DNA from 2 places in the Metabacillus dongyingensis genome. Region 1 is predicted to be linked to the other one. Evidence: a T-box and tRNA genes for the amino acid it is inferred to sense, from the RefSeq annotation. Region 1 holds a T-box; the other holds one or more tRNA genes.

The links. The T-box of region 1 lies ahead of trpS (tryptophan--tRNA ligase). A T-box ahead of a tRNA ligase gene usually reads a tRNA of that ligase, here a tRNA-Trp.
Region 2: it has a tRNA-Trp gene. The T-box ahead of trpS (tryptophan--tRNA ligase) is inferred to sense a tRNA for this amino acid. The anticodon was not compared.

The regions. Positions count from the first base shown of each region.
Region 1 covers NZ_CP082944.1:1,191,987-1,207,801, forward strand. Annotated here, with positions in the region: gene K8L98_RS05865 (YjbA family protein) at 1-675, shown strand, start outside; gene K8L98_RS05870 (STAS domain-containing protein) at 811-1,299, shown strand; gene trpS (tryptophan--tRNA ligase) at 1,333-2,319, opposite strand; T-box leader at 2,373-2,581, opposite strand; gene K8L98_RS05880 (DUF3899 domain-containing protein) at 2,743-3,102, opposite strand; gene K8L98_RS05885 (peptide ABC transporter substrate-binding protein) at 3,518-5,215, shown strand; gene opp3b (oligopeptide ABC transporter permease) at 5,363-6,289, shown strand; gene opp3C (oligopeptide ABC transporter permease) at 6,289-7,311, shown strand; gene K8L98_RS05900 (ABC transporter ATP-binding protein) at 7,333-8,376, shown strand; gene K8L98_RS05905 (ABC transporter ATP-binding protein) at 8,380-9,318, shown strand; gene K8L98_RS05910 (putative glycoside hydrolase) at 9,481-10,686, shown strand; gene K8L98_RS05915 (hypothetical protein) at 11,752-11,937, opposite strand; gene K8L98_RS05920 (GNAT family N-acetyltransferase) at 12,057-12,635, shown strand; gene spxA (transcriptional regulator SpxA) at 12,918-13,319, shown strand; gene K8L98_RS05930 (TerC family protein) at 13,354-14,028, opposite strand; gene mecA (adaptor protein MecA) at 14,350-15,021, shown strand; gene cls (cardiolipin synthase) at 15,171-15,815, shown strand, end outside.
Region 2 covers NZ_CP082944.1:682,667-698,481, forward strand. Annotated here, with positions in the region: gene K8L98_RS03490 (glutamate synthase-related protein) at 1-507, opposite strand, end outside; gene K8L98_RS03495 (glutamate-1-semialdehyde 2,1-aminomutase) at 817-2,112, opposite strand; gene modA (molybdate ABC transporter substrate-binding protein) at 2,242-3,030, shown strand; gene modB (molybdate ABC transporter permease subunit) at 3,020-3,676, shown strand; gene K8L98_RS03510 (ion channel) at 3,766-4,170, shown strand; gene bcp (thioredoxin-dependent thiol peroxidase) at 4,234-4,704, shown strand; gene K8L98_RS03520 (D-2-hydroxyacid dehydrogenase) at 4,877-5,830, shown strand; gene perR (peroxide-responsive transcriptional repressor PerR) at 5,948-6,385, shown strand; gene K8L98_RS03530 (YgzB family protein) at 6,465-6,818, opposite strand; gene K8L98_RS03535 (nucleotidyltransferase-like protein) at 7,033-7,905, shown strand; rRNA gene K8L98_RS03540 (16S ribosomal RNA) at 8,148-9,685, shown strand; rRNA gene K8L98_RS03545 (23S ribosomal RNA) at 9,920-12,849, shown strand; rRNA gene rrf (5S ribosomal RNA) at 12,979-13,094, shown strand; tRNA gene K8L98_RS03555 (tRNA-Asn) at 13,110-13,184, shown strand; tRNA gene K8L98_RS03560 (tRNA-Ser) at 13,189-13,278, shown strand; tRNA gene K8L98_RS03565 (tRNA-Glu) at 13,293-13,367, shown strand; tRNA gene K8L98_RS03570 (tRNA-Val) at 13,384-13,459, shown strand; tRNA gene K8L98_RS03575 (tRNA-Met) at 13,504-13,580, shown strand; tRNA gene K8L98_RS03580 (tRNA-Asp) at 13,584-13,659, shown strand; tRNA gene K8L98_RS03585 (tRNA-Phe) at 13,686-13,761, shown strand; tRNA gene K8L98_RS03590 (tRNA-Thr) at 13,775-13,850, shown strand; tRNA gene K8L98_RS03595 (tRNA-Tyr) at 13,861-13,945, shown strand; tRNA gene K8L98_RS03600 (tRNA-Trp) at 13,963-14,036, shown strand; tRNA gene K8L98_RS03605 (tRNA-His) at 14,064-14,139, shown strand; tRNA gene K8L98_RS03610 (tRNA-Gln) at 14,172-14,246, shown strand; tRNA gene K8L98_RS03615 (tRNA-Gly) at 14,306-14,380, shown strand; tRNA gene K8L98_RS03620 (tRNA-Cys) at 14,389-14,462, shown strand; tRNA gene K8L98_RS03625 (tRNA-Leu) at 14,482-14,570, shown strand; tRNA gene K8L98_RS03630 (tRNA-Leu) at 14,591-14,671, shown strand; gene K8L98_RS03640 (DUF2089 domain-containing protein) at 15,499-15,815, shown strand, end outside.

The DNA of each region.
Region 1 (15,815 bases):
CATGAATGGAGAAAAGATGACAGTGTTGAGCTTCTGGACCAAGTTCCTCTATTTAAAGTAAACTCGGTCTTATACCATTATATTGAGAATGATTTGTCGGAGCTGCCGCAGGGACTGTTAAAAGATGCCTTCCAAAAAGCGTATATTCGCAAAAATCATGAGCGCATTCAGCTGGATTACTGTTTCGTCATAACAGACGGACAGGGTATACTTGCAGTCGATACGATCGGCTACAGCATACCAGTCCGCAAAAGCCGGTTAATTCCGCGCCAGGAACAGCTTGTCTATGAAATGATTAAAGATGTTGAGGCAGAGGAATACTTGTTTGAGGCGGAATCGATGGAAAAGGAATTTCATATCCTGTCGCCAAGTCCGTCACATATGAGCGGTTTAACAAGAAAAGAACGCCAGTTAAAACAGCTGCTGTTTATGGCCCTGGATCAGCTGCAGTCAACAAAAAATGCTGCTGAGGTTAAATACTGGTACACAGAGTGGAATCCGACAATGTATGAAACGATTCAAGAACTGAGCTTTGAGGACGTATGGAGAAAGCTTTACGATGAAACGGTAAGCGGCTGGAGTCCCAAGCATAAGACGCTATGTGAACATCTGATAAAAGGGCAGCCTTTTTTTGAGAAGCTGTGGGAAATGGAGCATGAATCAAAAGTGAATTAGGACAAGCTTTAATGAAAGAAACCAATTCTATATATAGAATATGGTTTCTTTTTTTATGTGAAAAAACGGTATGAACTGAAAATGAATGGTAAACTAAACAGTATGCGACTATTAACGATTAGCGAGGGTTCATATATGAGCAGTGAAATAGAACAAATTGCAGCTTTACAGGAGGAAATTCTCGAACTTAAAAAGCAATTAGAAGCAAGTGCTGAGATAATAAAGGAGATTTCTGTTCCGATTATCCCGTCCATTATTCCTGATACTATACTGGTGCCCATAACAGGAAGGCTTTCTTCTGAAAGGTTTGATCAGATTATCTCAAAAATATTAGAGGTTTCCCATTCAGATGAAATTTCTAATATTATTGTCGATTTTTCAGCAATCTCAGAGAAAGAAATATGGGAGCTTGATCTGTTTGGAGCCTATATCCATAATATGACGTCAGCAATCAGGCTGATGGGCATTCAGATATTATATGTAGGCTTTGGACCGGCTTTAACCCAGCTGCTTGTCACTTCTGGATTAACAAACTACAATGATATTCAGTCATTTTTGACGTTCAGGACAGCCCTTCAATATTTAATGAGTCAAAAAGGATTGGAAATTGAACAGCAAATATAAAAAGAGCATCGCAAGATGCTCTTTTTATATTTGCTATCTTTTTCTGCCAAGTCCCATTGCGTTTTCCATTTTTTTAATCATTTTATTAGCTGCAGCATTTGCTCTTTCTGCGCCCCGGTCTAAAATTTGATCCAATTCTTCTGACTCTAATAAAGCATGGTACTTTTCTTGAATTGGCTTCAGCACTTCAATCACAGCAGCTGCTGTATCGTTCTTGAAATCCCCGTAGCCTTTGCCTTCATATTTTTTTTCTAAATCAGCAATTGATTCTCCAGAGAGAATGGAATAGATAGAAAGAAGATTCGAAACACCTGGCTTGTTTTCTTTGTCGTATTTTACAATTCCTTCTGAATCAGTTACTGCGCTCTTTATTTTCTTTTCAATCGACTTAGGTTCGTCTAAGAGAGTAATAAACGATTTTAAGTTTGAATCTGATTTGCTCATCTTTTTCAGAGGGTCTGCAAGCGACATGACTCTAGCGCCGACTTTTGGAATTCGGACCTCAGGGATTGTAAAGATGTCGTTATACTTCTTGTTAAAGCGCTCTGCCAGATCACGTGTAAGCTCTAAATGCTGTTTTTGATCTTCTCCGACAGGAACGATGTCCGTTTTATATAGTAGAATGTCGGCAGCCATTAGTGGAGGATAAGTTAATAATCCAGCAGAAACAGCTTCTTTTCCCGTAGATTTATCCTTAAATTGCGTCATTCTCTCAAGCTCCCCGATATATGCAACACATTGAAGCATCCACCCTGCCTGAGCGTGCGCCGGAACTTCAGACTGTACAAATAATGTTGCTTTTTCAGGATCGATGCCGATCGCGAGGTAAAGTGCTGCAAGACTGCGGATATTTTTGCGCAGCTGGAGGCGGTCCTGAGGGACAGTTATAGCATGCTGATCGACGATGCAAAAGTAGCAATCGTAATCATGCTGCAGATCAATAAATTGCTTCAATGCCCCGATATAATTTCCTAATGTAACGTGTCCTGAGGGCTGAATGCCCGAAAAAATGGTTTTCATTTTATCACTCCTATATTGGTTTACATACAAAAAAGCCCATTCGTGTCCTGCTGAACAGGGACGAATGGACCGCGGTGCCACCCTAATTATTTCTAAAAGAAATCACTTAACGTCTTTTAACGCAAGACGAAACGGCTGATCCTACTAACTTTCAGTCAGCTGCTCAAAAGTCCATTCCACAGTTTTCATTACCCGCATCCCAGCAGCAGCAGGCTCTCTATAAATGAATTCACTATGTACTACTCTTTATCATCGCTTTTTAAATAAAGATTTTATTAAAGATATAGGAAAGTTTAAAGTTTTGCACATTGATGTCCAGCAAAAGTGCCTGATTTCCGGTCAGAACGGATCCGCCTTTCGGAGCTGACCAAGGCTCTTCCGCTTTTCTTATTATAAAAGCTTACACCAAGATAATCAACTGCATTAGAGGTAATAGAACACCAACCCTGTAATCATGGTGGCGGCAAGAAGAAGTCCTGCTAATAGGAAGGGCATATATTCAACTCTGAGCAGCTCTGAAAACAGCCTCATTTCCTCAACTTCTTCCTTTTCTAAATCTCTGCCTTTTGATTGAAAGGTTCTTCGGAAGCCTTGGGTAATTCCATCAAAAAATCCGCCCTCAGCTACAAGCAGGAACATCGAAATGAAGAGCAGGATTCCAGATAGATAAAAAGAAATATTGATATAGTGAAGAAGCGTAATTTCTCCATAAAATAAAAGGGAAAGCATAAAAACTAGAACAAACGACACGGAAAACGCTAATAAAAATAAATTTCGTTTCATAAATACCCTCTTTTTTTAACTAATTATACTAAAGTGCAATCCGTTAAATAGTAATTTTGTATAGAAATATACGAAAGATATTATAGCAAGAATAATAAAACTAGTCAGAATCTTTTCATTATGCCCGCAAAATAGTTTATTAGCTATTGTTGTATATTGTATACATTTTATATTTTACACACTATTTAACTTCTTTACAAAGACTAAGCCTTTAGTATTCGCTGTGTTATTCAAATGAAATATCAGGACTAATTCCGACACTTTATATAGGTATAAAGAACTATTTTTCATTCAAAATAGTCTTAATTTTATTGCATTTGTGTAAATTTTATTAAAAAAATGAATGTACAAAAATTCGAAAGCTTGTATAATAGTGTTTGTAAGAATTTTTTAAAAATAAAAGGGAGGGTTATTAATGAAAAAGTCAAAATTTTCATTGCTTTTAGTTCTTTCGCTTGTTTTAAGCGTTTTCTTAACGGCTTGCTACGGCGGAGGCAATCAGGGTTCTTCTGACGGAGGAGACAAAGATAAAGACTCTAAAGAAGAATCAAATGTGGCACAGGAGCTTAAAGTTTTAGAATCATCTGAGATTCCATCGATGGACTCAGTACTAGCTGAAGATACTATCAGTTTATCTCAATTAAACAATACGAACGAGGGTTTATACCGTATTGATGAAAACCAAGAGCCAGTGCCTGGTATGGCTGACGGCGAGCCTGAAGCCAATGAAGACGGCACAGAATATACAATTAAATTAAGAGAAGATGCTAAATGGTCTAACGGTGAGCCTGTTACTGCAAACGATTTCGTATTTGCTTGGCAGCGTGCTCTTAATCCTGAAACAGGATCTGCATATGGTCCATACATGATGATGGGTAAGATTAAAAATGCAGAAGCATTATATAATGGAAAAGCGAAACCAGAAGATTTAGGTGTTAAAGCTAAAGATGAAAAAACATTGGTGATTACTCTTGAAAAACCAATTCCTTTCTTTAAATCATTAATGGCTTTCCCGACATTCTATCCTCAAAACCAAAAGTTTGTTGAAGAACAGGCTGCAAATTTCGGTAAAAAATCAGAAAATTTAGTGTTCAATGGACCTTTCACGATTCAAGGATGGGAAGGACCTGCTGATACTGAGTGGACTTTAGAGAAAAATGCTGAATACTGGGATGCAAAAAATGTAAGCCTTGAGAAAATTCAATTTAACGTTTCAAAAGATCCTCAAGCTGCAGCAAACGCATTTGAAGCTGGAGAAGCAGATGTGACTCCTAAACTTTCAACACCAGCAGTTATCGCACAATATGAAGGTGACGACCGCCTGTTAAGATGGTTAGAGCCTACAATTTTCTGGCTTAAATTAAATCAAAAGAACGAGGCGCTTGCAAACGTTAACATCCGTAAAGCAATTGCTATGGCTTTCAACAAAGAAGATTTAACAAATGAAATCTTAAACAATGGTTCTATTCCAGCAAACTATGCTGTACCAAAAGAATTCGTTACACATCCTGAAAGCGGCAAAGACTTCCGTGAAGCTAATGGAGACTTACTAACTTATAACGCAGAAGAAGCTAAAAAACTTTGGGCTAAAGGCTTAGAAGAAATTGGCCAAAAAGAAGTGACATTAGTTTACCTTGGCGGAGATACTGAAACGTCTAAAACAGTTGACTCTTACATGAAAGATCAGCTTCAAAACACACTTGAAGGATTAACGATTGATGTACAAAGTGTTCCTTTCAGTGTTCGTTTAGATCGTGACAAAACAATGGATTATGATATCCAGGCTGCAGGCTGGGGTCCTGACTATCTAGATCCAATTTCATTCTCAGATCTATGGATAACTGATGGCGGAAATAACAGAATGGCATACTCTAACGAAAAGTATGACAAGTTGTTGAAAGATGCTCAAACAACTTTAGCTAACGATCCAGCTAAACGTTTCGAAGCACTTCAAGAAGCTGAAAAAGTTGTATTAGATGAAGATGCAGGTATCGCTCCAATGTATCAGCGTGCTTCTAACCTTCTTATCAACAAAAAAGTTGAAGGTTTCACTTATCACCTTGTAGGACCTGAATACAGCTACAAGTGGATTAAAATCACTGACGCTGAGTAATAATTATTTACGAAATTAAGGCAAATGATTATAATCAAAAAGAATAAAAAGAGAGTATATGGTATATACTCTCTTTTTACCTGCTAAAGAATTGTCGAATTATGTAGATGATTCTGAATTTTCCATATAGTTCTAGGAGGTGCACACATGGTTAAATATTTAGGCCAACGTATGATTTACATGCTTATTACTCTTATATTAATTGCTTCATTTACATTTTTCCTTATGAAACTGATCCCCGGTACTCCATTTAATAACGGTAAGTTGTCAGATGCACAGGTGGAAATTATGAAAGACAAGTATGGGTTGGACCAGCCTGTACCCGTGCAGTATTTTACTTACATGACAAACTTGGCTAAAGGTGATCTTGGAGTATCATTCCAATTTGACAACACTCCGGTATCAGAGCTGCTTGCTGCTCGTATAGCCCCATCTGCTATCCTCGGATTTCAGGCAATGTTTGTAGGAACGTTATTCGGAATATTTCTTGGTATTATCGGTGCACTGCGCCAAAACACTTGGGTAGATTACGGTGCAACATTCTTTGCTGTAATCGGTAAATCCATCCCCTCATTTGTTTTTGCCGGTTTATTGCAATATTACATCGGAGTCAAGCTCGGATGGCTGCCAGTTGCATTCTGGCGCGGACCTGAATACAGCATTTTGCCTACAATAGCTCTTGCTATGTTCCCAATTGCGATTGCTGCACGTTTTATGAGAACGGAAATGATCGATGTTTTAAATTCTGATTACATTACACTTGCAAAAGCAAAAGGTGCAAGCTACTTTGAAATTGCCTTTAAACATGCCCTGCGAAATGCATTAATTCCAGTTGTAACGGTTTTAGGACCGCTTGCAGTAGGACTCATGACAGGATCACTTGTTATTGAGAAAATATTCTCCGTTCCTGGACTTGGCGAACAGTTTGTTAAGTCAATTACTGTGAACGACTACCCAGTCATCATGGGTACAACCCTTTTATTTGCTTTCCTATTTGTCTTAATTATTCTTGTTGTCGATATTTTATACGGCATCATTGACCCACGAATTCGTTTAGCGGGAGGTAAAAAATAATGGCACAAAAAGAAATCAACAAAGAATTATTTCAACCCGCTAAAATTGATTCTTCAAAGAGTGAAGAAATAAATAAACCGAGTCTCAATTATTGGCAGGATGCATGGCTGCGAGTAAGAAAGAATAAAGCTGCCGTTTTCAGTTTAATTGTAATCGTTCTATTAACTCTTTTAGCATTTATCGGGCCTGCTGTCAGCGGATACGACTCAGCCCGTCAAAAAGCAACACATGCTAATTTGCCTCCACGTATTCAAGGACTTGAAAACATCAGCTGGCTGCCTTTTGATGGAACAAGAACTCTTAATAATGGTGAAGAAATAAAAATTTATGAACAAAAACAAATTAAAGAATATTACTGGCTTGGAACAGATAACCTGGGCCGAGATCAGTTTACCCGCATCTGGAAAGGGACACAAATTTCTCTCTATATTGCCTTTTTAGCTGCATTCATCGATATGATCATCGGTGTAGCTTACGGTGCAATCTCCGGTTACTTTGGAGGACGAATTGATAACGTCATGCAGCGTATCATCGAAGTTCTGATGGGGATACCGAACCTTGTTGTCGTTATACTCATGATATTAATTTTAAAACCTGGTATTATCTCCATCACAGTTGCATTAACCATAACTGGATGGGTTGGAATGGCCAGGGTCGTTCGTGCACAAGTTCTTAAACTTAAGAATCAGGAATTCGTACTGGCATCGAGAACACTTGGTGCAAGTCATGGAAAAATTATCTTTAAACATCTCATTCCAAACTTAGTTGGGGTAATAATCATCAATACAATGTTTACCATACCGAATGCTATTTTCTTCGAGGCGTTCTTAAGCTTCATCGGACTTGGATTACAGGATCCTCTTGCCTCTCTAGGAACATTAATTGACGAAGGGTTTAAATCAATGAGAGCGTTCCCTTATCAAATGATATACCCGGCGATCGTAATCAGTGTCATTATGATTGCATTTAACATGATTGCAGATGGACTGCGCGATGCGCTGGATCCTAAGATGAGAGACTAGAAAAAGGCAGGTGACCCAAAGATGGAAAAAATATTAGAAGTAAAAGATTTGCATATATCGTTCCACACGTTTGCAGGTGAAGTACAAGCCATTCGCGGTGTGGACTTTGACTTGAAGAAAGGGGAAACTCTGGCGATTGTAGGTGAATCAGGCTCTGGTAAATCAGTTACAACAAAGTCCATCATGCGATTATTGCCTGAGAGCAACTCTGAAATCAAAAAAGGGGAAATCCTCTTTAATGGAAAGAACTTAGCTTCCTTAACGGATAAGCAAATGCAGAAGATCCGCGGTAAAGATATTTCGATGATCTTCCAGGATCCTATGACTTCTTTAAATCCGACGATGATTGTTGGAAAGCAAATCATGGAACCTATCGTAAAGCACCAAAATATGAGCAAAGCCCAGGCAAAGGAAAGAGCGATTGACCTTTTGCGCCTCGTTGGAATTCCAAAGCCTGAACTGCGCTTCAAACAATATCCTCATCAATTTTCGGGCGGTATGAGACAGAGGGTTGTTATTGCCATCGCGCTTGCATGTAATCCGAAAGTTTTAATTGCTGACGAGCCTACTACCGCACTTGATGTTACGATTCAGGCACAGATTCTTGAGCTTATGAAGGATCTGCAAAAGAAAATTGACACATCGATCATTTTCATTACCCACGATCTTGGAGTAGTTGCAAATGTAGCTGATCGTGTAGCAGTTATGTACGGCGGGAAAATCATCGAGATCGGAACCGTAGATGAGATTTTCTACAATCCGCAGCATCCATATACTTGGGGCCTGATTAGTTCAATGCCGAGCCTTGATTCACAAGATCAGGAGCTGTATGCGATACCTGGAACGCCTCCAAACTTATTGCATCCTCCAAAAGGTGACGCTTTTGCACCGCGTAACGAATATGCGATGCAAATTGATTTAGAAGAACAGCCGCCAATGTTTAAAGTATCTGATACACATTATGCTGCAACATGGCTGCTTCATCCTGATGCACCAAAGGTTGAACCGCCTGCAGCGGTAAAACTTCGCCAGCGCAAGTTCCCTGAAATGAAGGAGGGAAAGTAGAAGATGAAAAGAGAAAAACTTCTTGAGGTTAAAAACCTAAAACAGCACTTTAATGTAGGAAAAGCAAATGAAGTAAAAGCAGTTGATAATATTTCATTTGATATATATAAAGGTGAAACTCTTGGTCTTGTAGGTGAATCAGGCTGCGGAAAGTCAACGACCGGCCGTTCAATTATCCGTTTATACGACGCTACAGACGGTGAAGTAAAGTTTAACGGCGTAAATGTTCACGGAAAAAAATCCAAAAGCGAGCTGAAAACCTTTAACCGCAAAATGCAGATGATTTTCCAAGATCCATACGCTTCCTTAAACCCTCGTATGAAGGTATCTGACGTTATTGCCGAGGGAATTGATATCCACGGTCTGGCAAAGTCCGATAAAGATCGGATGGAAAGAGTGTACGAGCTTCTTGAAACAGTAGGTCTGAATCGTGAGCATGCAAACCGTTTTCCTCATGAATTCAGCGGCGGACAGCGTCAGCGTATCGGAATCGCGCGTGCACTTGCAGTAGATCCGGACTTCATTATTGCAGATGAGCCAATCTCTGCTTTAGATGTATCGATTCAGGCACAAGTAGTAAACTTAATGAAGAATCTGCAAAAAGAAAAAGGACTTACGTATCTATTTATTGCGCATGACCTTTCAATGGTAAAATACATCAGCGACCGCATCGGTGTAATGTATTTCGGCAAGCTGGTTGAGCTTGCAGACGCAGAAGAGCTTTATAACAATCCGATTCATCCGTATACTCAAGCTTTGCTTTCTGCTATACCGCTTCCGGATCCTGATTATGAGCGCACTCGTATTAGAAAGAAATACGACCCGGCTCAGCATCAGTATACAGAAGGAGATGAGCCGCAGTTCCGCGAAGTAAAACCAGGCCATTTCGTGATGTGTTCAGAAGCTGAATATAAGCAGTACAAAACTTTATATGCAAAATAATGAAAAGTGATCTCATGAACTGAGATCACTTTTTTTTTGAAAAGAATGAGAAATGACAGCAGAAAGCTGTTGGAAATTGTCAAAATAAGTCCCAATACATGTATAAACATCCTGATTTTTCATTTATAATGAGGACAGATCAGCAAATGGAGGGTGTTAACCGTGGCTTTTTTTAAAAAGATTGTACCTGCATGCCTGGTAGCAGGTTCTATAGCTGCAGCAGGAGCAGGCAGTCAGACAGAAGCAGAAACAGGCTTAGTTGCATCTGCACACGATAGTAAAGCACTTGTGTATCAAAAGAAAGAACTCCCGGAATCGATGCCCCGTTTTGTTTTTGACTCGGGACTGAACTTTGAATATCCAGATGCAATCAGAGGAATCTACGTGTCGGGCCACTCTGCCGGCGGCAGTAAATTTGCACAGCTGACAAAGCTAATGGATTCAACCGACCTAAACGCAATGGTTATTGATGTGAAAGATGATTATGGAAATTTAACTTACCGCCCTGATCCATCTTCTCCTTATTACGATATTAGTCATCAATACATAAAAGATCCGCGGGCGATGCTGAAAGAGCTTGAGAAAAAGAAAATCTATCCGATTGCGAGAGTTGTTGTATTTAAGGACTCGGTTCTCGCAAACAAAAAGCCGGAATGGTCTTTTAAAGATGGAAACAGCGTCTGGAAGAACGGGCGGGGAGAGTCATTTGTAAACCCATTTGTAAAAGAAGTTTGGGATTACAATGTACAAATTGCCATTGAAGCTGCAAAGCTCGGTTTTCAGGAAATTCAATTTGATTACGTCCGTTTTCCTGAAGGATTTGAGAATAAAGATGCTACGCTAAAATACAGCCATGGTGATTATACAGATACCAAACAAGATAATGTTCAGAAGCGTGTAACAGCGGTAACGGACTTTGTTGAATACGCGAGGGGAAAATTGAAACCTTATGGCGTTAAAACCTCAGTTGATATCTTTGGATATACAGCTACATTGCCCGAAGCACCGGGTATTGGCCAAAACTTTACAAAGATCTCTGACCATGTTGATGTCATATCATCGATGATTTATCCTAGTCACTGGACGGCCTATTTTGGAATTGAGAAGCCCGACCTAAAACCATACGAACTCATTACAGAATATGCCAAGCTTGAAAATAAAAAGCTTGATGAGCTGAAAACAAGACCAGTGTCGCGGCCATGGCTTCAGGATTTTACGGCTTCATGGCTCGGCAGCGGAAACTACAAAAAGTATGGAAAAGAAGATATAGAAGCTCAAATCAAGGCATTGAATGATCAGGGTATAAAAGAGTACCTTCTGTGGAATGCCGGAAATAACTATACAAAAGGCGTAGATTACACGCCTTGATTATCAGCAACTGCTTATTTAAATAACCGGATTCTTTTTGAAGGGATACAATTGCACTGCAATTTGTATCCTTTTTCTGTTGGTTTTGTGCAGTAAGTGCATTCTATGTTCCAAAAAAACTTGTGTTTGGTCGGTTTTGGTGAGTAAATGAACTGTATGATTCCATACAGTATCAGTGTGATTAGAGTACCCAAAGGCTTGCTATGATTCCACAAAATTCAGTATCAGCGTGATTAGGATACTCAAAGGCTCGCTATGATTCCTCAAAATTTTGATTCAGTCTGATTAGAGTACTCAAAGGGCGTCTATGATTCCTCAAAATCCTGAATCAGTGTGATTAGAGTACTCAAAGGCTTGCTATGATTCACAAAATTCAGTATCAGTGTGATTAGAGTACTCAAAGGCTTGCTATGATTCCCCAAAATTCAGTATCAGTGTGATTAGAGTACTCAAAAGCTTGCTATGATTCCACAAAATTCAGTATCAGCGTGATTAGAGTAATCAAAGGCTCGCTATGATTCCCCAAAATCCAGATTCAGCGTGATTAGAGTACTCAAAGGCTTGGTATGATTCCACAAAATTCAGTATCAGCGTGATTAGAGTACTCAAAGGCTCGCTATGATTCCTCAAAATCCAGACTCAGCGTGATTAGAGTACTCAAAGGCTCGCTATGATTCCTCAAAATCCAGACTCAGCGTGATTAGAGTACTCAAAGCCCGTTTATGATTCCACAAAATTCAGTATCAGCGTGATTAGAGTACTCAAAGGCTTGCTATGATTCCACAAAATTCAGTATCAGCGTGATTAGAGTACTCAAAGGCTCGCTATGATTCCTCAAAATCCAGACTCAGCGTGATTAGAGTACTCAAAGGCTCGCTATGATTCCTCAAAATCCAGACTCAACCTGATTAGAGTACTCAAAGCCCGTTTATGATTCCCCAAAATCCAGACTCAGCGCAAATAGAGCACTCAAAGCCCGTCTAAGATTCCCATCAATCGGATTTCTCTCACTTCAAATCAAAACAAAAAAAGCGGTCAAAAATGACCGCTTTTCTTCATTAAATATTAACTTCGTCTGCCGCCGACTTTTCGCCATCCTGCCTGGGTTTTTAAAGTGTGTTCAACGTTTTCATTTTTCTTTTTTCCGCTGAAGATGGTTTCTCCGATTCCATTCGTTATGACTCCCATTAAAGCTGTTATTCCAATAACCAATACAGCAACAAGCAGAAAATCGAACGCATATTCAAACAAAATCCTCACCATCCCATTATTTACTTATAATTTTATAGTAGCTCATGTTTAACACTAAGAAAAGAGGGTATATCTAAATTAGAAAGAAATGAACGTAAAAACGTGCAAGGAGCGGGTCAATGAACTGGTATGAGAAATTAAATCAATACTTTCCTATTGAGGAAATGAAATCTAAAGAACACATTGAAACTCTTTTGAAAGAGCGGGGTGATATTTATCATAAAGATGAAGGGGAATATCATGTTCTTATGTATGCTGAATTAGAAGATTTCATCTTTATTGATTACTTGTTTGTATCGAAAAAAGCAAGAGGACAGGGTCTCGGACATAAGCTTATTTCAAATTTAAAAGAATTAGGAAAACCAATTATTCTAGAGGTGGAACCCGTGGATGAAGATATTCTTGATACGGGCAAGCGCTTAAAGTTCTATCAGCGAGAAGGATTTCAGCATGCAAAATCAATCGGATACAGAAGAAAGTCGCTTGCTACAAACGAAGTGAATGCAATGGAAATTCTTTATTGGTCCCCTGAAGATTCTTCAGAAGAATTAATTTATGAAGCAATGAAAAAAACATACTTAATGATTCATACTTATAAAGATAAAGAATTTTACGGAAAAGAATATCAGGATGTACAGGAAGTTTTATCCATGCAGGAGCAGGATAATCAGAAAGATATTTTCGATGGACTGGATTAATTGAGAATCAGATGACCGAATTCAGAGGGATAAATAATGTTGAAAGAACAGGGATTCTGAGTGAATTTGATAAAAGTATTACATATAATCCTCCAATATTTACGGAATTGTAACTGTTTTGTCAAACATTTGTATTTAAAAAGTGTATACTTACTTACTTTTCTATAGTATAATTCGTTATAGATATTACTTAATTGTAGTAATTTCAATTTAAAAGCAAAGTAATACTTATTACTATTATAAGCAGTCTGCTCATTTTACACAAAAAGGAGTGAAAGGTTTATGGTAACGTTATATACTTCACCAAGCTGTACTTCTTGTCGTAAAGCGAAGGCATGGTTAGAAGAACATGAAATCGCATATACAGAGCGCAACATTTTTTCTGAGCCGCTATCAGTTGACGAGATTAAAGAAATCTTGCGCATGACTGAAGATGGAACAGATGAAATCATTTCTACTCGTTCAAAGATCTTTCAAAAATTGAACGTAAATGTTGAAACAATGCCTCTTCAAGATCTTTATGATCTGATTCAGGAGCACCCAGGCCTATTAAGACGCCCTATCATCATTGATGAAAAGCGATTGCAGGTCGGATACAATGAAGATGAAATCAGACGCTTCTTGCCTAGAAAGGTACGCACATATCAGCTGCGTGAAGCACAGCGTTTAGTGAATTTCAGTTAATGAATCATAACCCATAGAAAACCTTCCTTAGCTGTTAAGGAAGGTTTTCGTTTTTTTCTATGCGCTGATAAATGAAGCCAGATAAAATCAAAAACAAAATGAGCAAATAAGGAAGCATGACCCCCATGCTTGGATGAGTATGGAATATTGGCGCAAGCTTGTGTTCATGGATAATCATTTTGCCTGCCGTATAAGCAAGCATTCCTCCACCGATATAAATGAGAGCAGGATATTTGTCTAATATTGTTAGAATGAGATTGCTGCCCCAAATCATGATCGGGATCGAGATTAACAAGCCGATTATCACTAGGAATGTCTGGCCATTAGCTGCCCCGGCAACCGCAATGACATTATCCATTCCCATCAGCATATCAGCCAGTACAATCGTCTGAACCGCTTTTCTCAAAGATTGATGGCTTTTTATTTCTTCTTCTTTTTCCTCAGTTCCTACAATTAAGTGATAGGCGATATAGAGGAGCAGAATCCCGCCAATCAGCTGCACAAAAGGAATCTGGAATAAATAGACTGCGACTGAAGTAAGCATGATGCGAACCCCTATTGCGAAGACCGTTCCTAAAATGACTGCTTTTTTTCGCTGTTTAGGGGGCAGATTTCGGCTTGCCATTGCAATAACGATCGCGTTATCTCCTCCAAGGAGCAAATCAATGCCGATAATCATAATCAAAGACATGAGAAATTCCTGTTCCATTTAAGTACCTCTTTCCCTGTTATTGACTGCTCGTACCATATATATGAAGCGATCTTTGAATTATGAGCCATTCTATATAGGTAAATAACTGTTTTTGTAAATTCAAGGTTTTTTTATTTCATTCGGAGCTGTTTTATCATAAAATAGGAGTACAAGAATCTTGAAAGGCAAGTCTCATTTTCAAGACAAGTTTTATAAGCTAATGATGCGTTGCGCTGACGATTAAATAGCTGCTGATTTGGGTAAAGTGTAGAAAAGTGCAACTTATTTAGGGGTTTAGTTGTCCCTTCACCATCATATATAGAAGGGAAGGTTGTAAAGATGGAGATAGAACGTATTAATGAATATACCGTAAAGTTTTATATTTCATATCTTGATATAGAGGAACGCGGTTTTGACAGAGATGAAATCTGGTACAACCGCGAAAGAAGTGAAGAGTTATTTTGGGAAATGATGGATGAAGTTCACGACGAGGAAGACTTCATGGTGGAAGGGCCGCTATGGATTCAGGTTCAGGCTCTCGATAAAGGCTTAGAAGTCATTGTAACAAGAGCTCAGCTGTCAAAAGACGGCCAGAAAATTGAACTTCCTTTATCTGAGGATAAAGTGAGGGAATTACCGGTCGATGAGAACATTGAATCTATTTTAGATCAGCACTTTAATGATGATCTTGATGATAAATCAGACGGTTCGGCGGAGGAAGAAGAGCAGCAGCTGCAATTTCTGATAAAATTTAATGATTTTGAACATATTATTGCTTTAGCACAAGTTCCTGTTAGCGGATTTGTCAATTCACTTTACTCACTGGATAAAAACTACTACCTATATGTAGAGTTTGATGAGCAGCATTCAGATGAAGACATTGAGAATATGCTGAGTATTATTCTCGAGTATGGACAAGAATCGCGCATGACCATTCACCGAGTCACGGAATACGGCAAGGAAATTATTGCGAATGAAGCTCTTGACGTTGTTAAGAAACATTTTAGCTAAAAAGTAAGAAATGCCGATTTCATGAAGTTTGAAGTCGGCTTTTTTTAGCATTAAATTTTATACAGGCTGTTTTCGGACAATTTTTTTGTATAAGCATCCGCAGTTATCGCTAATACTAAAGAACCTTTTATAAAAGTCAGGGGTAAAACATGAAAAATACGGTTCGAGTGCTTTTGTTTGCAATTATTATTGGTTTTTTTATCTACATAATTCAAAATTTTACGGGCAGTATTTCAAGTGAATGGATGATTACAGCTACCACTGTTCTCTTTGCATTTTCAGTTATCTTTATCGGATTTGTCATTTTTCTTGAAAACCGGAAACCCTCTCAAACGATTACATGGCTTGTCGTTCTTGGAAGTTTTCCGCTGATCGGCTTTTTATTTTACCTTGTATTTGGACGCAATGTGAGAAAGAAGAAGTTATTTGACCGAAAAGCGCTGGTTGATGAAAAAATCATGTTTGAAATTGAAGGTAATCAATCGTCTTATGAGGATAAGATTGATTTAATGGGCGACCATCAGCAAATGCTTTTTAATTTAGCGCATCGCCTTGGACATACTCCAATTTCATTTGCTACAAGGACGAAAGCCTTGACGAATGGCAATGAGACATTTAATCATATTTTCGGGGAAATTGAGAAGGCTGAGCATCACATCCATCTTGAATATTATATTGTCAGGCACGATGAAGTCGGCAACAAATTAAAGGATGCTTTGATAAAGAAAGTGAAAGAAGGCGTAGAGGTTCGCTTTTTATATGATTCAGTCGGAAGCTGGAAATTATCAAAGGCG
Region 2 (15,815 bases), 510 kb from region 1:
CGTCAGCTCAAAAAGATCCTTATTAAGAGAATCATGCTTGCCGGCTGGAATCATGGCAAATTGCCAAAAGAGAGGTTCTTCTTGCAGGGCGATGGGTCCTAATGCAGATGATGTTGTGACTTTATCTGTTTCGAAAACAAGTTCGAAATTCTTTTCGGATAGAAGGTTTTTGATTTCTTTTTTCAATTTATCAGGGCTTTCGTTTTTAGACAAAAAGAGGTGTCCGACGATAAAATCGCCACGCTCAGCCAGTTGCTGATCAAGCTTTGCGTCTGCAAGCTTCTGCTTCCACAGGGCTCTTGGAATATCAATATGAATGCCGACACCGTCTCCTTCGCCGTTTATAAACCCGGCGCGGTGATTCATCGTAATCAATGCATCTATACATAAATCAATGTTTTCTTTAGTCGGCACGTTCCGTTTTTCGATGACTGATACAATGCCGCAAGCGTCATGCTCTGCGTTGTAATATTCCTTAAACTTACTTGGGCTCCAATTTTCTTTCATAAAAGCGGCTTGAAAGGGGAATTTGTTCCCGCTTATAGCCTTCACCTCCCGATAAAATATGAATCTATCATTTGAAAATATAGATTTCTTGTGAGATTTAATAACAAAATTTTCAGAAATGTAATACTTATCATATCATTTAGATTGAAAAAATTCAATTATTTATGCATGTTTTTGAGAGGCACATACAAGTTTGAAAAGTTTAAATATTCATGAAAACTTGCGGTTGCTTATTTGTAAACGTTTTCAGCGAGGAATAAAAAAATAAAAAAACAGGGACTAAAATCCCTGTTTGAATAAATTGTATATTTATACATTATGCAATTTATTGAATGAGCGCTCGACTGCAAGCAATGTATCCTTGATATCTTCTTCTGTATGAGCTGTTGTAAGGAACCATGCCTCGTACTTAGAAGGAGCAAGATTAACCCCTTCATGAAGCATCAATTTAAAGAACTTGGCGAACATTTCGCCATCCGTTCTTTCCGCCTGTTCATAATTGACAACCTTCTCTGTCGTAAAGTAGATGGTCAAAGCACCTTTTAACCGGTTCATCGTAATTGGAATTTGATAGGTTTCTGCATGTTTTTGAATGCCTTCTTCAAGTATTTGTCCAAGTCTATCGAGATTTTCATATACCCCTTTTTCCTGAAGCACTTCAAGACAGGCGATCCCTGATAAGATAGAAGCGGGGTTGCCTGCCATTGTTCCGGCTTGATAGGCAGGACCAAGAGGTGCAACTTGTTCCATGATTTCTTTTTTTCCGCCGTATGCACCAATTGGCAGACCGCCGCCAATGATTTTCCCAAGGGCAGTCAAGTCGGGTGTGACACCAAGCATATCCTGTGCACCTCCGTACATAAAGCGGAAAGCTGTGATGACTTCATCATAGATGACAAGTGCTCCGGCATCATGAGTAAGCTCGTTAATTGCTTCTAAAAAACCTGGGTAAGGTTCGACAATCCCGAAGTTTCCTACGATTGGCTCAACCAGAACAGCTGCAACCTCGTCTCCCCATTTCTCAAGTGCTTCTTTAAAAGGTTCAATATCATTAAAAGGAACCGTGATCACTTCATTTGCAATGCTTTTTGGAACCCCTGCAGAGTCGGGTGTGCCGAGAGTCGAAGGTCCGGAGCCCGCCGCAACAAGCACAAGATCTGAGTGGCCATGGTAGCATCCTGCAAATTTAATGATTTTATCCCGGCCTGTATACGCCCTTGCAACCCGGATTGTTGTCATAACGGCCTCTGTTCCGGAGTTGACAAAACGTACCTTGTCCATTGCCGGCATTGCCTCTTTCAGCATTTTAGCGAACTTCACCTCATGGGGAGTCGGAGTTCCGTAAAGCACGCCATCTTCTGCTGCTTTTTGAATGGCCTTCGTAATGTGGGGGTGAGCATGTCCGGTAATAATTGGGCCGTATGCTGCCAGGTAGTCTATGTACTTATTGCCGTCAACATCCCAGAAATAAGCTCCTTTTGCTCTTTCCATCACGACTGGAGATCCGCCGCCTACCGCTTTATAAGAACGGGAAGGACTATTAACCCCGCCTACAATATGCTGCAACGCTTCTTCGTGAAGCTCTTCAGATTTAGTGAATTTCATGTCTTCCTCCTGAAAAAAATTTCTAAAGTCTATTCTAGCATGTTTAAAAAGGATGAAAAACTTTTGCGCATCTTTTAGTATAATAGAAAGAAAAAGATGATTCAGTAAGTAAAGGGTGGACGCGGACAAGTGCTGAAAAAATACCTGACTTTTCTTATTAGTATAGTTTTCTTAACATCATGCGCCTCTCAGCAGAGCGGACCTGAAAAGAAAACCGTTTTGCTTGTTTCGGCTGCAGTAAGTTTAAAAGATTCATTGAATGAGATAAAAGAACAATTTGAGGAAGAGAATCCTTCTATTGAAGTTCGCTATAATTTCAGTTCGACCGGCGCTCTAAAGCGTCAAATAGAACAAGGGGCTCCGGTAGATGTCTTTTTTTCTGCTTCAAAAGATCTTTTTGAACAGCTGGGTAAAAAGGGTTTACTAAATGAATCCCTTCAAATGGATTGTTTGGGAAACAGCTTAGTGCTTATTACAAGTAAAGAGAATGAAACATTAAAAATGCAGGATCTCGCATCAGGTGATATTGGCAAGATAGCAATAGGCACACCGGAAACGGTTCCTGCCGGCAAGTATGCGAAAGAAGCTCTTGTGCATGATGATTTGTGGGAAAGAAATAAAGATCGAATAGTATATGCCAAAGATGTGCGACAGGTCCTGTCCTATGTTGAAACAGGCAATGTTCATGCGGGAATTGTATACAAAACAGATGCCGCGACTTCAGAAAAAGTGAATCAGACCCCGATAGAACCGGCCTCTTATGAGAGTATTATCTATCCGGCCGGTGTGCTGGAGGAAACTGAACACGAAAGAGAAGCCGAAGTTTTTTTTCGTTTTCTGCAGAAAGAACAATCGATAAAAGTATTTGAGCAGCAGGGATTTAAGGTGCTTCATAAAGGTGATCGCGATGTGGAGTGAATTCAGTCAGCCTATTGCGCTGTCGCTTCAGGTTGCAGTGGTATCTAGTGTAATAGTCGTATTAAGCGGAACTTTTATTGGCAGGATCATGGCAAGAACCTCGTTTAAAGGGAAGACAGTGATTGAGACATTCCTCATGCTGCCGCTTGTTCTCCCGCCTACGGTTGTTGGATTTCTCCTGATTGTCATTTTCGGAATGAATAGCCCGGCTGGTCAACTTATTGAACGCATTGCAGGATTTCCAGTTATTTTCACCTGGTGGGCAGCCGTTATTGCGGCATGCGTAGTTTCTTTTCCGCTTATGTATCAGGCTTCTAAGCTTGGCTTTCAAATAATTGATCGTGAAATCGAAGATGCTTCGAGGGTAGATGGAGCGGATGAACGCCAGGTTTTCAGGCATGTTTCGATCCCGCTCGCGATTCCGTCACTCGTCACGGGGGCGGTTCTTGCGTTTACAAGAGCTCTCGGTGAGTTCGGGGCAAGCCTGATGTTTGCAGGGAATATTCCGGGGCAGACACAGACGGCTGCAACTGCTATATATGTTGCAATCGATTCAGGGGATATGACGATCGCGTGGCTTTGGGCTGGAGCGCTTGTCTTGCTTTCGTTCAGTCTTTTGTTCGCTGTCCAGCTTATAAGAAAATAGATGCGAAATTTAAAGACAGGCCGAATATTAAGGACCTTCTTGTATATATTGTAACATTACGTGTTTTGAACATGAGGTGCTGCATATATATGGGAGGGTTATTTGCTATAGCTGTATCGCTGTGTTTGCTGATGAGCTTTACCATCTTCATCCGCACTTTTAAGGAACGAAATTTTCTATCTATAGATACACTGTTAATTGTCATCTTCTTATATCTTTCAATTTTGATTGGCTTTAGTATGATTTTCTTAATTTTGGACTCCAGCGGGTTTGAGGTGCTTGTTGATAATGGGGTTATTATGGAAGGAACCTATCTTGACCGTTTGCATACTTGCCTGTATTTCAGCGCTGTTACTCTTTTTTCATTAGGATACGGAGATGTCATTCCGATCGGGTTTGGCAGACTGCTTGCTGTTCTCGAAGCGCTTATAGGCTATGTTCTGCCTGCTGTTTTTGTTGCAAGAACGGTATGGGGACTGGAAAAAGGGTCATAAGTTGAATCATTCTGTGGAATTGGGTAGTCTTATACTAAACCAATTTTGCGGAGGCTGATATTTTTGACAACTCAAATCGGACAAACTGCACCAGATTTTGAACTGACAGCTGATAACGGGGAAAAAGTGAAGCTTTCAGATTTTAAAGGAAAGCATGTCATACTTTATTTTTACCCAAAAGATATGACCCCGAGCTGCACAACTCAGGCATGTGACTTCAGAGATCAGCACAAAAGCTTTGAGGAGCTTGATGCTGTTATTCTTGGAGTCAGTACAGATGCACAGAGCAAGCATGAAAAATTCAAAGCCAAGTACGATCTTCCATTTCTTTTATTGGTGGATGAAAATCACGAAGCTGCTGAAAAATACGGAGTATGGAAGCTGAAGAAAAACTTTGGAAAAGAATATATGGGAATTGAACGTTCAACTTTCCTTATCAATAAGGACGGCGAGCTTGTCAAAGAGTGGCGGAAAGTAAAAGTGAAGGGTCATGTGGAAGAAGCCCTTCAATATATGAAAGAAAATTTGTCATAACAAGCCTTTTTTTTAGGAACTGAGTCAAACGTCCAGACAAAAAATAAGAACCCGGAGTATGTTGTAAAGAAGGCATAACCTCCTCATTCGTTAGCGCAATTAAGTGCAGGAACTTTGGTTCCTGCACTCTTTTTATTTTTGGTAAAATAAAAGGAAAAAGGAGAAATTGGTTTTGAAGATTTTATCAACGGTAAAGCTGCCTGTTTATTTAAAGGAAGAATTAGTAAATGAATTTCCTGATTTGGATTTTAATTTTGACAACAGGATAAATGATGTCCTTAATGAGGTAAAAGAAGCTGAAGTGATTTTGACATACGGGGAAGATCTGACAGCTGACATTATTGGGCAGGCAAAAGAACTGAAATGGCTGATGGTTTCGTCTGCAGGGATGGACAAGCTCCCTTTTGATGCTTTAATACATCAAAAAATACTGGTAACCAACTCTAAAGGCGTGCATAAGATTCCAATGGCTGAGTATACAATCTCAATGATGCTGCAAATTTCAAGAGAGTCACAGCAGCTGCGCGAGAATCAGCAGGAGAGAAAATGGGACCGCAGAGTCAAAATGCATGAACTCCATGGGAAAAAGATCTTTATATTAGGAGCAGGTGCAATCGGAACTGAAATTGCAAGGCTCGCAAAAGCTTTCGGGATGAAAACGGAAGGGATGAACAGATCCGGGAGAATCGTTGAATATTTTGATAAAATTCATACATACAATGGTTTAGAAGAAGGAATGAGAAAAGCAGACTTTGTTGTTTCTGTTCTCCCTAGTACAAAAGAAACAAAAGAGTTGTTGAATTATAAAGCATTCAGCTGGATGAAACCAGCAGGCATATTTATTAATATCGGACGCGGAGATGCTGTATGCGAAGCGGATTTAGTAAAAGCATTAAACGAGGGAAAGCTTAAGCATGCAGTGCTTGATGTGTTCGAAGAGGAGCCATTGAGAGAAAATCATCCATTCTGGAGAATGAAGAATGTCACAGTAACACCGCATTTGTCGGGCATAACTGAGAACTATCTACCAAGAGCGATGGATATCTTTAAGAGAAATTTGGCGTTATATATAGATGGAGATTATTCATCCATGGAAAATGCAATCGATCTAAAACAAGGATACTGAGGCCTAAAATAAAAAGAAGGCTGTCTAACCGCAATTGACAAAAGTCCCAGTCACAATGTACACTATTTATAAATATTATAAAGTAAGAATGTTTTTCAGGAAAGAGGTGCATAGCAGATGTCTGAACATCAGTTAAAAGAAGCACTTGACACGCTGAAGCAGACTGGAGTGCGCATTACTCCCCAGCGTCATGCCATTTTAGAATACCTTATTCAATCTATGACTCACCCTACAGCTGATGATATTTATAAATCCTTGGAAAGCAAATTTCCAAATATGAGCGTTGCAACGGTCTATAACAATTTGCGTGTATTTCGCGAGGTAGGCCTTGTCAAAGAATTAACATACGGGGATGCTTCGAGCAGATTTGATTTTGTCACAACGGAGCATTACCATGTTATTTGTGAAAAATGCGGAAAGATTGTAGATTTTCATTATCCGGGACTAGATGAGGTAGAACATCTTGCTTCACACGTGACAGGTTTTAAAGTAAGTCACCATCGCATGGAGATCTACGGAGTGTGCGGAAGCTGCGAAAAGAAAGAAGCGCATTAAACGGACTGAATGTCTTTATAAGCATTCAGTCTTTTTTTCTAAAATATAAGCGGGGTGCATATACTGCACTCCGCTTTTTTTATTCGACCGTTTTGCGATTGTATTTTTCATCAAAGTCTTTGCCTTCCAGATTCGGATCCAGCGTCAGCGGTTCGTTGCAATACATGCACATATCAACCCTGCCGAGAATCTTCGTTGTTTTGCCGCATGAAGGGCATGTTACTTGAACAGCTTTAGTCGAGAGCATGCCGATCCAGAAGTAAACAACCGTGCTTCCTACTATAGATAATAACCCGAGCATCATGAATATGGTCATGACAATCGGAGAAGTTCTGAAGAAGATGCCAATATACATAATAAAAAATCCAATAAAGACTAAACTCAATGCAAACGTGCGGATTTTATTAATCTTGCTAGAATATTTCGCTGCCATTATTCCGACCTCCCAAATACCAATATAGCACAAATGTAAGGGATTTCGCAGAAAATATCCAATGGTGCCTTAAATAAAAAAGACAGGAAATCTCAGAAAATAATAGATTCTCTATCAGCATTCACTTATAATTTTGAAGTGCTGTATTTGAAAGGGATTTTATCTCCTATGTAGAATTCTGATATATAGTCATAAATTAAATGGGGGAATCACAATGGAAAATCTTCTCCGTCCTATTTATCAAGAGAGAGCAAGTCATCCAGACACATTAGCAATCGTCATGATTGAAAAGAGAAACCAAACATCACCGCTTACAGATAATTTGGATGTCGCGCTGCTTGTTATTGTAAAAGAAGCGAAGCAGCCTGTTTATATTAAGCATTATGAATTTGATAATCAAAAGGCTTCACTTAATATTGTGACTGATGAACAGATTCAGCAGTGGATCCTGCTTGGAACAAACCGGCGCATTGTAGAATGGATTTTAAACGGGAAAGTTCTCTTTGACAGAAATGAATACCTTGGCAAGCTTTTGGATCGTCTAAAAATGTTTCCTTTCTCAGAACGCAGATTAAAAATCGGCCTCGAGTATGGCAAGCTTATTAGAAGATACTTGGAAGGCAAGGTGTTTTTTGAATCAAAGCAGTTCCTTGATGCGTACAATCATATCGTTCACGCCCTTCATCATCTGGCCAGACTTGAAGTGATTGATCATGGATTTTATCCTGAGGTTACGGTCTGGAATCAAGTGAGGCAGATGGAACCGCAGGTTTATAAGCTGTATAAAGAGCTGGTTGAAAGTGAAGAGTCATTAGAAAAAAGACTTGAACTCCTCTTTTTGGCGAGTGATTTCCTGATTCACTCCAAATCAGAAATTGGTGCAGGACATCTGTTAAGCATCCTTTCTGAAAAAGAAGTGTGGCACTATGCAGAGCTTCTCGAGCATCCGGAAGCTAAATATTATTCGGTAGACTTAAGTGTGTTATTAGAGTTTCTTGTAGATAAAAATTTCGTTGAAGTTGTTCAGATTGAAACGAAAGGACAAAGGATTTTCCATCGCGGATATTCTGTTACAAAAAAGTATTGACTTTAGTTTTTTACGATGATATATTAATAAGCGTCGCTGCTGAAGCAAGTTCAAACATGACGGCGCAGACAGCGACTTTCAATTAAAAAAACTTCTTAAAAAAATGTTGACACTGAGTTAACGAAATGTTATATTAAGAAGGTCGCTTCAAGAGCGAAAATGATCTTTGAAAACTAAACAAAACCAAAAGCGTACCAAACGTTTTAAATTTTTAAGTCAGCAACAAATTGAGTCACAAATTTTCTTCGGAGAGTTTGATCCTGGCTCAGGACGAACGCTGGCGGCGTGCCTAATACATGCAAGTCGAGCGGACCTCTTCGGAGGTCAGCGGCGGACGGGTGAGTAACACGTGGGCAACCTGCCTGTAAGACTGGGATAACTCCGGGAAACCGGAGCTAATACCGGATAGTATCTTGAACCGCATGGTTCAAGTTGGAAAGACGGTTTCGGCTGTCACTTACAGATGGGCCCGCGGCGCATTAGCTAGTTGGTGAGGTAATGGCTCACCAAGGCAACGATGCGTAGCCGACCTGAGAGGGTGATCGGCCACACTGGGACTGAGACACGGCCCAGACTCCTACGGGAGGCAGCAGTAGGGAATCTTCCGCAATGGACGAAAGTCTGACGGAGCAACGCCGCGTGAGTGATGAAGGTTTTCGGATCGTAAAACTCTGTTGTTAGGGAAGAACAAGTGCGAGAGTAACTGCTCGCACCTTGACGGTACCTAACCAGAAAGCCACGGCTAACTACGTGCCAGCAGCCGCGGTAATACGTAGGTGGCAAGCGTTGTCCGGAATTATTGGGCGTAAAGCGCGCGCAGGCGGTTTCTTAAGTCTGATGTGAAAGCCCCCGGCTCAACCGGGGAGGGTCATTGGAAACTGGGAAACTTGAGTGCAGAAGAGGAGAGTGGAATTCCACGTGTAGCGGTGAAATGCGTAGAGATGTGGAGGAACACCAGTGGCGAAGGCGACTCTCTGGTCTGTAACTGACGCTGAGGCGCGAAAGCGTGGGGAGCGAACAGGATTAGATACCCTGGTAGTCCACGCCGTAAACGATGAGTGCTAAGTGTTAGAGGGTTTCCGCCCTTTAGTGCTGCAGCTAACGCATTAAGCACTCCGCCTGGGGAGTACGGTCGCAAGACTGAAACTCAAAGGAATTGACGGGGGCCCGCACAAGCGGTGGAGCATGTGGTTTAATTCGAAGCAACGCGAAGAACCTTACCAGGTCTTGACATCCTTTGCCACTTCTAGAGATAGAAGGTTCCCCTTCGGGGGACAAAGTGACAGGTGGTGCATGGTTGTCGTCAGCTCGTGTCGTGAGATGTTGGGTTAAGTCCCGCAACGAGCGCAACCCTTGATCTTAGTTGCCAGCATTCAGTTGGGCACTCTAAGGTGACTGCCGGTGACAAACCGGAGGAAGGTGGGGATGACGTCAAATCATCATGCCCCTTATGACCTGGGCTACACACGTGCTACAATGGATGGTACAAAGGGCTGCGAGACCGCGAGGTTTAGCCAATCCCATAAAACCATTCTCAGTTCGGATTGCAGGCTGCAACTCGCCTGCATGAAGCTGGAATCGCTAGTAATCGCGGATCAGCATGCCGCGGTGAATACGTTCCCGGGCCTTGTACACACCGCCCGTCACACCACGAGAGTTTGCAACACCCGAAGTCGGTGGGGTAACCGCAAGGAGCCAGCCGCCTAAGGTGGGGTAGATGATTGGGGTGAAGTCGTAACAAGGTAGCCGTATCGGAAGGTGCGGCTGGATCACCTCCTTTCTAAGGAAGATATGAGGACGCTTTTGGTTTTTGTTTAGTTTTGAGAGATCATTCTCTCTATGATAGAAGACAAATCATCCGGTTTGTCGGTTGTTCTTTGAAAACTAGATAACGTAATTGATAACAAGTAATTCACTGAGATTTACGCTTACCATAATTAGTGATTTTCTAGACATTTATGTCTAAACAAACAACGAAATGCGAAACGCATCTTGTGATGCGATTGACCATTTAGGTTAAGTTATGAAGGGCGCACGGTGGATGCCTTGGCACTAGGAGCCGATGAAGGACGGGACTAACACCGATATGCTTTGGGGAGCTGTAAGTAAGCTTTGATCCAGAGATTTCCGAATGGGGAAACCCACTGTTCGTAATGGAACAGTATCTTTATCTGAATACATAGGATAATGAAGGCAGACCCGGGGAACTGAAACATCTAAGTACCCGGAGGAAGAGAAAGCAAACGCGATTTCCCAAGTAGCGGCGAGCGAAACGGAATTAGCCCAAACCAAGAGGCTTGCCTCTTGGGGTTGTAGGACACTCTATACGGAGTTACAAAGGAACGGGGTAGATGAAGCGACCTGGAAAGGTCCGTCAGAGAAGGTAATAACCCTGTAGTCGAAACTTCGTTCCCTCCAGAGTGGATCCTGAGTACGGCGGGACACGAGAAATCCCGTCGGAAGCAGGGAGGACCATCTCCCAAGGCTAAATACTCCCTAGTGACCGATAGTGAACCAGTACCGTGAGGGAAAGGTGAAAAGCACCCCGGAAGGGGAGTGAAAAGATCCTGAAACCGTGTGCTTACAAGTAGTCAGAGCCCGTTAATGGGTGATGGCGTGCCTTTTGTAGAATGAACCGGCGAGTTACGATCCCGTGCAAGGTTAAGTTGATGAGACGGAGCCGCAGCGAAAGCGAGTCTGAATAGGGCGTTTTAGTACGTGGTCGTAGACCCGAAACCAGGTGATCTACCCATGTCCAGGGTGAAGTTCAGGTAACACTGAATGGAGGCCCGAACCCACGCACGTTGAAAAGTGCGGGGATGAGGTGTGGGTAGCGGAGAAATTCCAATCGAACCTGGAGATAGCTGGTTCTCTCCGAAATAGCTTTAGGGCTAGCCTCAAGTATGAGAGTCTTGGAGGTAGAGCACTGATTGGACTAGGGGCCCTCATCGGGTTACCGAATTCAGTCAAACTCCGAATGCCAAAGACTTGCTCCTTGGGAGTCAGACTGCGAGTGATAAGATCCGTAGTCAAGAGGGAAACAGCCCAGACCACCAGCTAAGGTCCCAAAGTATACGTTAAGTGGAAAAGGATGTGGAGTTGCTTAGACAACCAGGATGTTGGCTTAGAAGCAGCCACCATTTAAAGAGTGCGTAATAGCTCACTGGTCGAGTGACTCTGCGCCGAAAATGTACCGGGGCTAAACGTATCACCGAAGCTGTGGACTGTTCTTACGAACAGTGGTAGGAGAGCGTTCTAAGGGCGTTGAAGCTAGACCGTAAGGACTGGTGGAGCGCTTAGAAGTGAGAATGCCGGTATGAGTAGCGAAAGAGGGGTGAGAATCCCCTCCACCGAATGCCTAAGGTTTCCTGAGGAAGGCTCGTCCGCTCAGGGTTAGTCGGGACCTAAGCCGAGGCCGAAAGGCGTAGGCGATGGACAACAGGTTGATATTCCTGTACCACCTCCTCACCATTTGAGCAATGGGGGGACGCAGGAGGATAGGGCAAGCGCGCTGTTGGATATGCGCGTCCAAGCAGTTAGGCTGAGAAGTAGGCAAATCCGCTTCTCATAAAGGCTGAGCTGTGATGGCGAGGGAAATTTAGTACCGAAGTTCCTGATTCCACACTGCCAAGAAAAGCCTCTAGCGAGGTGAGAGGTGCCCGTACCGCAAACCGACACAGGTAGGCGAGGAGAGAATCCTAAGGTGAGCGAGAGAACTCTCGTTAAGGAACTCGGCAAAATGACCCCGTAACTTCGGGAGAAGGGGTGCTTTTTAGGGTTCATAGCCCTGAAAAGCCGCAGTGAATAGGCCCAGGCGACTGTTTAGCAAAAACACAGGTCTCTGCGAAGCCGCAAGGCGAAGTATAGGGGCTGACGCCTGCCCGGTGCTGGAAGGTTAAGAGGAGAGGTTAGCGCAAGCGAAGCTTTGAATTGAAGCCCCAGTAAACGGCGGCCGTAACTATAACGGTCCTAAGGTAGCGAAATTCCTTGTCGGGTAAGTTCCGACCCGCACGAAAGGCGTAACGATCTGGGCACTGTCTCAACGAGAGACTCGGTGAAATTATAGTACCTGTGAAGATGCAGGTTACCCGCGACAGGACGGAAAGACCCCGTGGAGCTTTACTGTAGCCTGATATTGAATTTTGGTACAGCTTGTACAGGATAGGTAGGAGCCTTGGAAGCCGGAGCGCCAGCTTCGGTGGAGGCATTGGTGGGATACTACCCTTGCTGTATTGAAATTCTAACCCACAGCCCTGATCGGGCTGGGAGACAGTGTCAGGTGGGCAGTTTGACTGGGGCGGTCGCCTCCTAAAATGTAACGGAGGCGCCCAAAGGTTCCCTCAGAATGGTTGGAAATCATTCGCAGAGTGTAAAGGCACAAGGGAGCTTGACTGCGAGACCTACAAGTCGAGCAGGGACGAAAGTCGGGCTTAGTGATCCGGTGGTTCCGCATGGAAGGGCCATCGCTCAACGGATAAAAGCTACCCCGGGGATAACAGGCTTATCTCCCCCAAGAGTCCACATCGACGGGGAGGTTTGGCACCTCGATGTCGGCTCATCGCATCCTGGGGCTGTAGTCGGTCCCAAGGGTTGGGCTGTTCGCCCATTAAAGCGGTACGCGAGCTGGGTTCAGAACGTCGTGAGACAGTTCGGTCCCTATCCGTCGTGGGCGCAGGAAATTTGAGAGGAGCTGTCCTTAGTACGAGAGGACCGGGATGGACGCACCGCTGGTGTACCAGTTGTCTTGCCAAAGGCATCGCTGGGTAGCTATGTGCGGAAGGGATAAGTGCTGAAAGCATCTAAGCATGAAGCCCCCCTCAAGATGAGATTTCCCATCACATTAGTGAGTAAGAACCCTGAAAGATGATCAGGTTGATAGGTCTGAGGTGGAAGCGCGGTGACGTGTGGAGCTGACAGATACTAATCGTTCGAGGACTTAACCACAGTCTAATAAAGTGTAAAACCTGAGTGAAACTTGTTATCAAACGTTATTTAGTTTTGAAAGAATAACTTCTTTCAAAAAAAAAGCTTGAAATCTTCGGATTTCATAGTATAATAATTTTTGTCACTATGTCTGGTGATGATGGCAAAGAGGTCACACCCGTTCCCATGCCGAACACGGAAGTTAAGCTCTTTAGCGCCGATGGTAGTTGGGGGTTTCCCCCTGTGAGAGTAGGACGTTGCCAGGCTAGTGAAAATATTATTCCGCAGTAGCTCAGTGGTAGAGCTATCGGCTGTTAACCGATCGGTCGTAGGTTCGAGTCCTACCTGCGGAGCCATTTTGGAGAGCTGTCCGAGTGGCCGAAGGAGCACGATTGGAAATCGTGTAGGCGGTAACCCGTCTCAAGGGTTCGAATCCCTTGCTCTCCGCCACTACTTATATAAATGGCCCGTTGGTCAAGCGGTTAAGACACCGCCCTTTCACGGCGGTAACACGGGTTCGAATCCCGTACGGGTCACCAATATCATTTTCACTGCGGAGGATTAGCTCAGCTGGGAGAGCATCTGCCTTACAAGCAGAGGGTCGGCGGTTCGAGCCCGTCATCCTCCACCATCTTTACTGAAATAAAGCAGCAAAAAAACTTCATTTATTATTGTCGCGGGGTGGAGCAGTCTGGTAGCTCGTCGGGCTCATAACCCGAAGGTCGCAGGTTCAAATCCTGTCCCCGCAACCAAATGGTCCCGTGGTGTAGCGGTTAACATGCCTGCCTGTCACGCAGGAGATCGCCGGTTCGATCCCGGTCGGGACCGCCATTCTCTTAATTAAAAAAGAATAAAATGGCTTGGTAGCTCAGTCGGTAGAGCAAAGGACTGAAAATCCTTGTGTCGGCGGTTCGATTCCGTCCCAAGCCACCATTTACACTTAAATGCCGGTGTAGCTCAATTGGTAGAGCAACTGACTTGTAATCAGTAGGTTGGGGGTTCAAGTCCTCTTGCCGGCACCACTTACAGTGTGGAGGGGTAGCGAAGTGGCTAAACGCGGCGGACTGTAAATCCGCTCCCTCCGGGTTCGGCGGTTCGAATCCGTCCCCCTCCACCATTTTATTAAAAGAATATAGGGGTATAGTTTAAAGGTAGAACAGAGGTCTCCAAAACCTCCGGTGTGGGTTCGAGTCCTACTACCCCTGCCAATTTAATTAATCTTATATAGTATAATGGCGGTTGTGGCGAAGTGGTTAACGCACCAGATTGTGGCTCTGGCATTCGTGGGTTCGATTCCCATCAGTCGCCCCATTTTTTACTTAATAGGGTTTTTATTTCTGTTTTGGGCTATAGCCAAGCGGTAAGGCAACGGACTTTGACTCCGTCATGCGCTGGTTCGAATCCAGCTAGCCCAGCCATTTTCAATCTAAAGTCATCTTTGTGCAGCTCCTGCATAAAATACATTACAATGCGATTTGCGGAAGTAGTTCAGTGGTAGAACACCACCTTGCCAAGGTGGGGGTCGCGGGTTCGAATCCCGTCTTCCGCTCCAATAGTTGAGGCGGCATAGCCAAGTGGTAAGGCAGAGGTCTGCAAAACCTTTATCCCCGGTTCAAATCCGGGTGTCGCCTCCAATTTTTATTTATCACCCTTGCCGGGGTGGCGGAACTGGCAGACGCACAGGACTTAAAATCCTGCGGTAGGTGACTACCGTACCGGTTCGATTCCGGTCCTCGGCACCATCTTCATCACAATTTCATTTGCCGGTGTGGCGGAATTGGCAGACGCGCACGACTCAAAATCGTGTTCCTCTGGAGTGCCGGTTCGACCCCGGCCACCGGTATCGAAATTTTATTACTTTCAATTACAAGTGAATTAAGTAATATCAACGTTTAAAAACGTCTCTACAGTTATTGTAGAGGCGTTTTTTTGTTGTCTTTTTATCTTTTTTTTACATGACATCCTCAAATGAAATCGTGTTCCTTAATCGTGTGCACCGTTGAAGGAGGAATTATTATGACAAGGCGTAAGAATGTTTTAAATGATGATGAACTGGCTGTTATTCAAAGTAAGTAAAAGCTTATGTAGAGACATTTAAAGATGCTATTCAATTGTTCATTAAGGATTGCGAATTTCGAAATTTAAGACCTCATACAATTCAATATTACTTGAATGGAATACAAGCATTTTTAAATCAACTTAAAGATCAGGGTATTGATATTACTTTATTGAAACCATCTAACCTAACTGAAGAACATATTAAAAACAATGTGATTCTCTATATGCGTAATTTTAAGGGTAGCAGAGTAGTTATTTAGAACAAAAAGAAAGCCACGAGTTTTGGAACAAATATTGGGTTTAAGAAATATTGACAGGTTGCTTTTTTTATTTTGTTCCGCAATCGGACACATTTATTGAAGACCAACTAATAAAACAATCCCTACCCTATCTTATTTTTTGCAAAATATATATATTATTTCGTTACTATCGGCAGTTACTGGAACTTCTTTTCCTAAGCCGGAGTTGATTTCAGAATGGTTAGCACTTATATTTAATATTAAAATTAAATTATTTAATATTTAAGTTCGATTTTATAAATTATTTTAAGTTGATATTTGATATTATTAAAAAACGTAGTATAATATGGTTAATAAAAGAAAGGAGCAAAACATGGCATATCCTTTACTCACAAATTGTCCGGTTTGCAGCGAATCATTAAAAATTACAAAGCTACAATGCGGACATTGTCAGACAACAATAGAAAATGAATTTGAAGCTTCAAAACTGTCTGCTTTAGGTCAGGAACAACTGCATTTTATTGAAACTTTCCTTAAATGCCGCGGGAATATAAAAGAAGTGGAGAAGGAATTAGGCATTTCCTATCCAACGGTCAGGGGTAAATTAGATGATATCATTTCCATCCTAGGATATAACGCACAAAAGAAACCGGGAGTCGATAAGAAAAAGATTGTTGGCCTTTTAGAAAA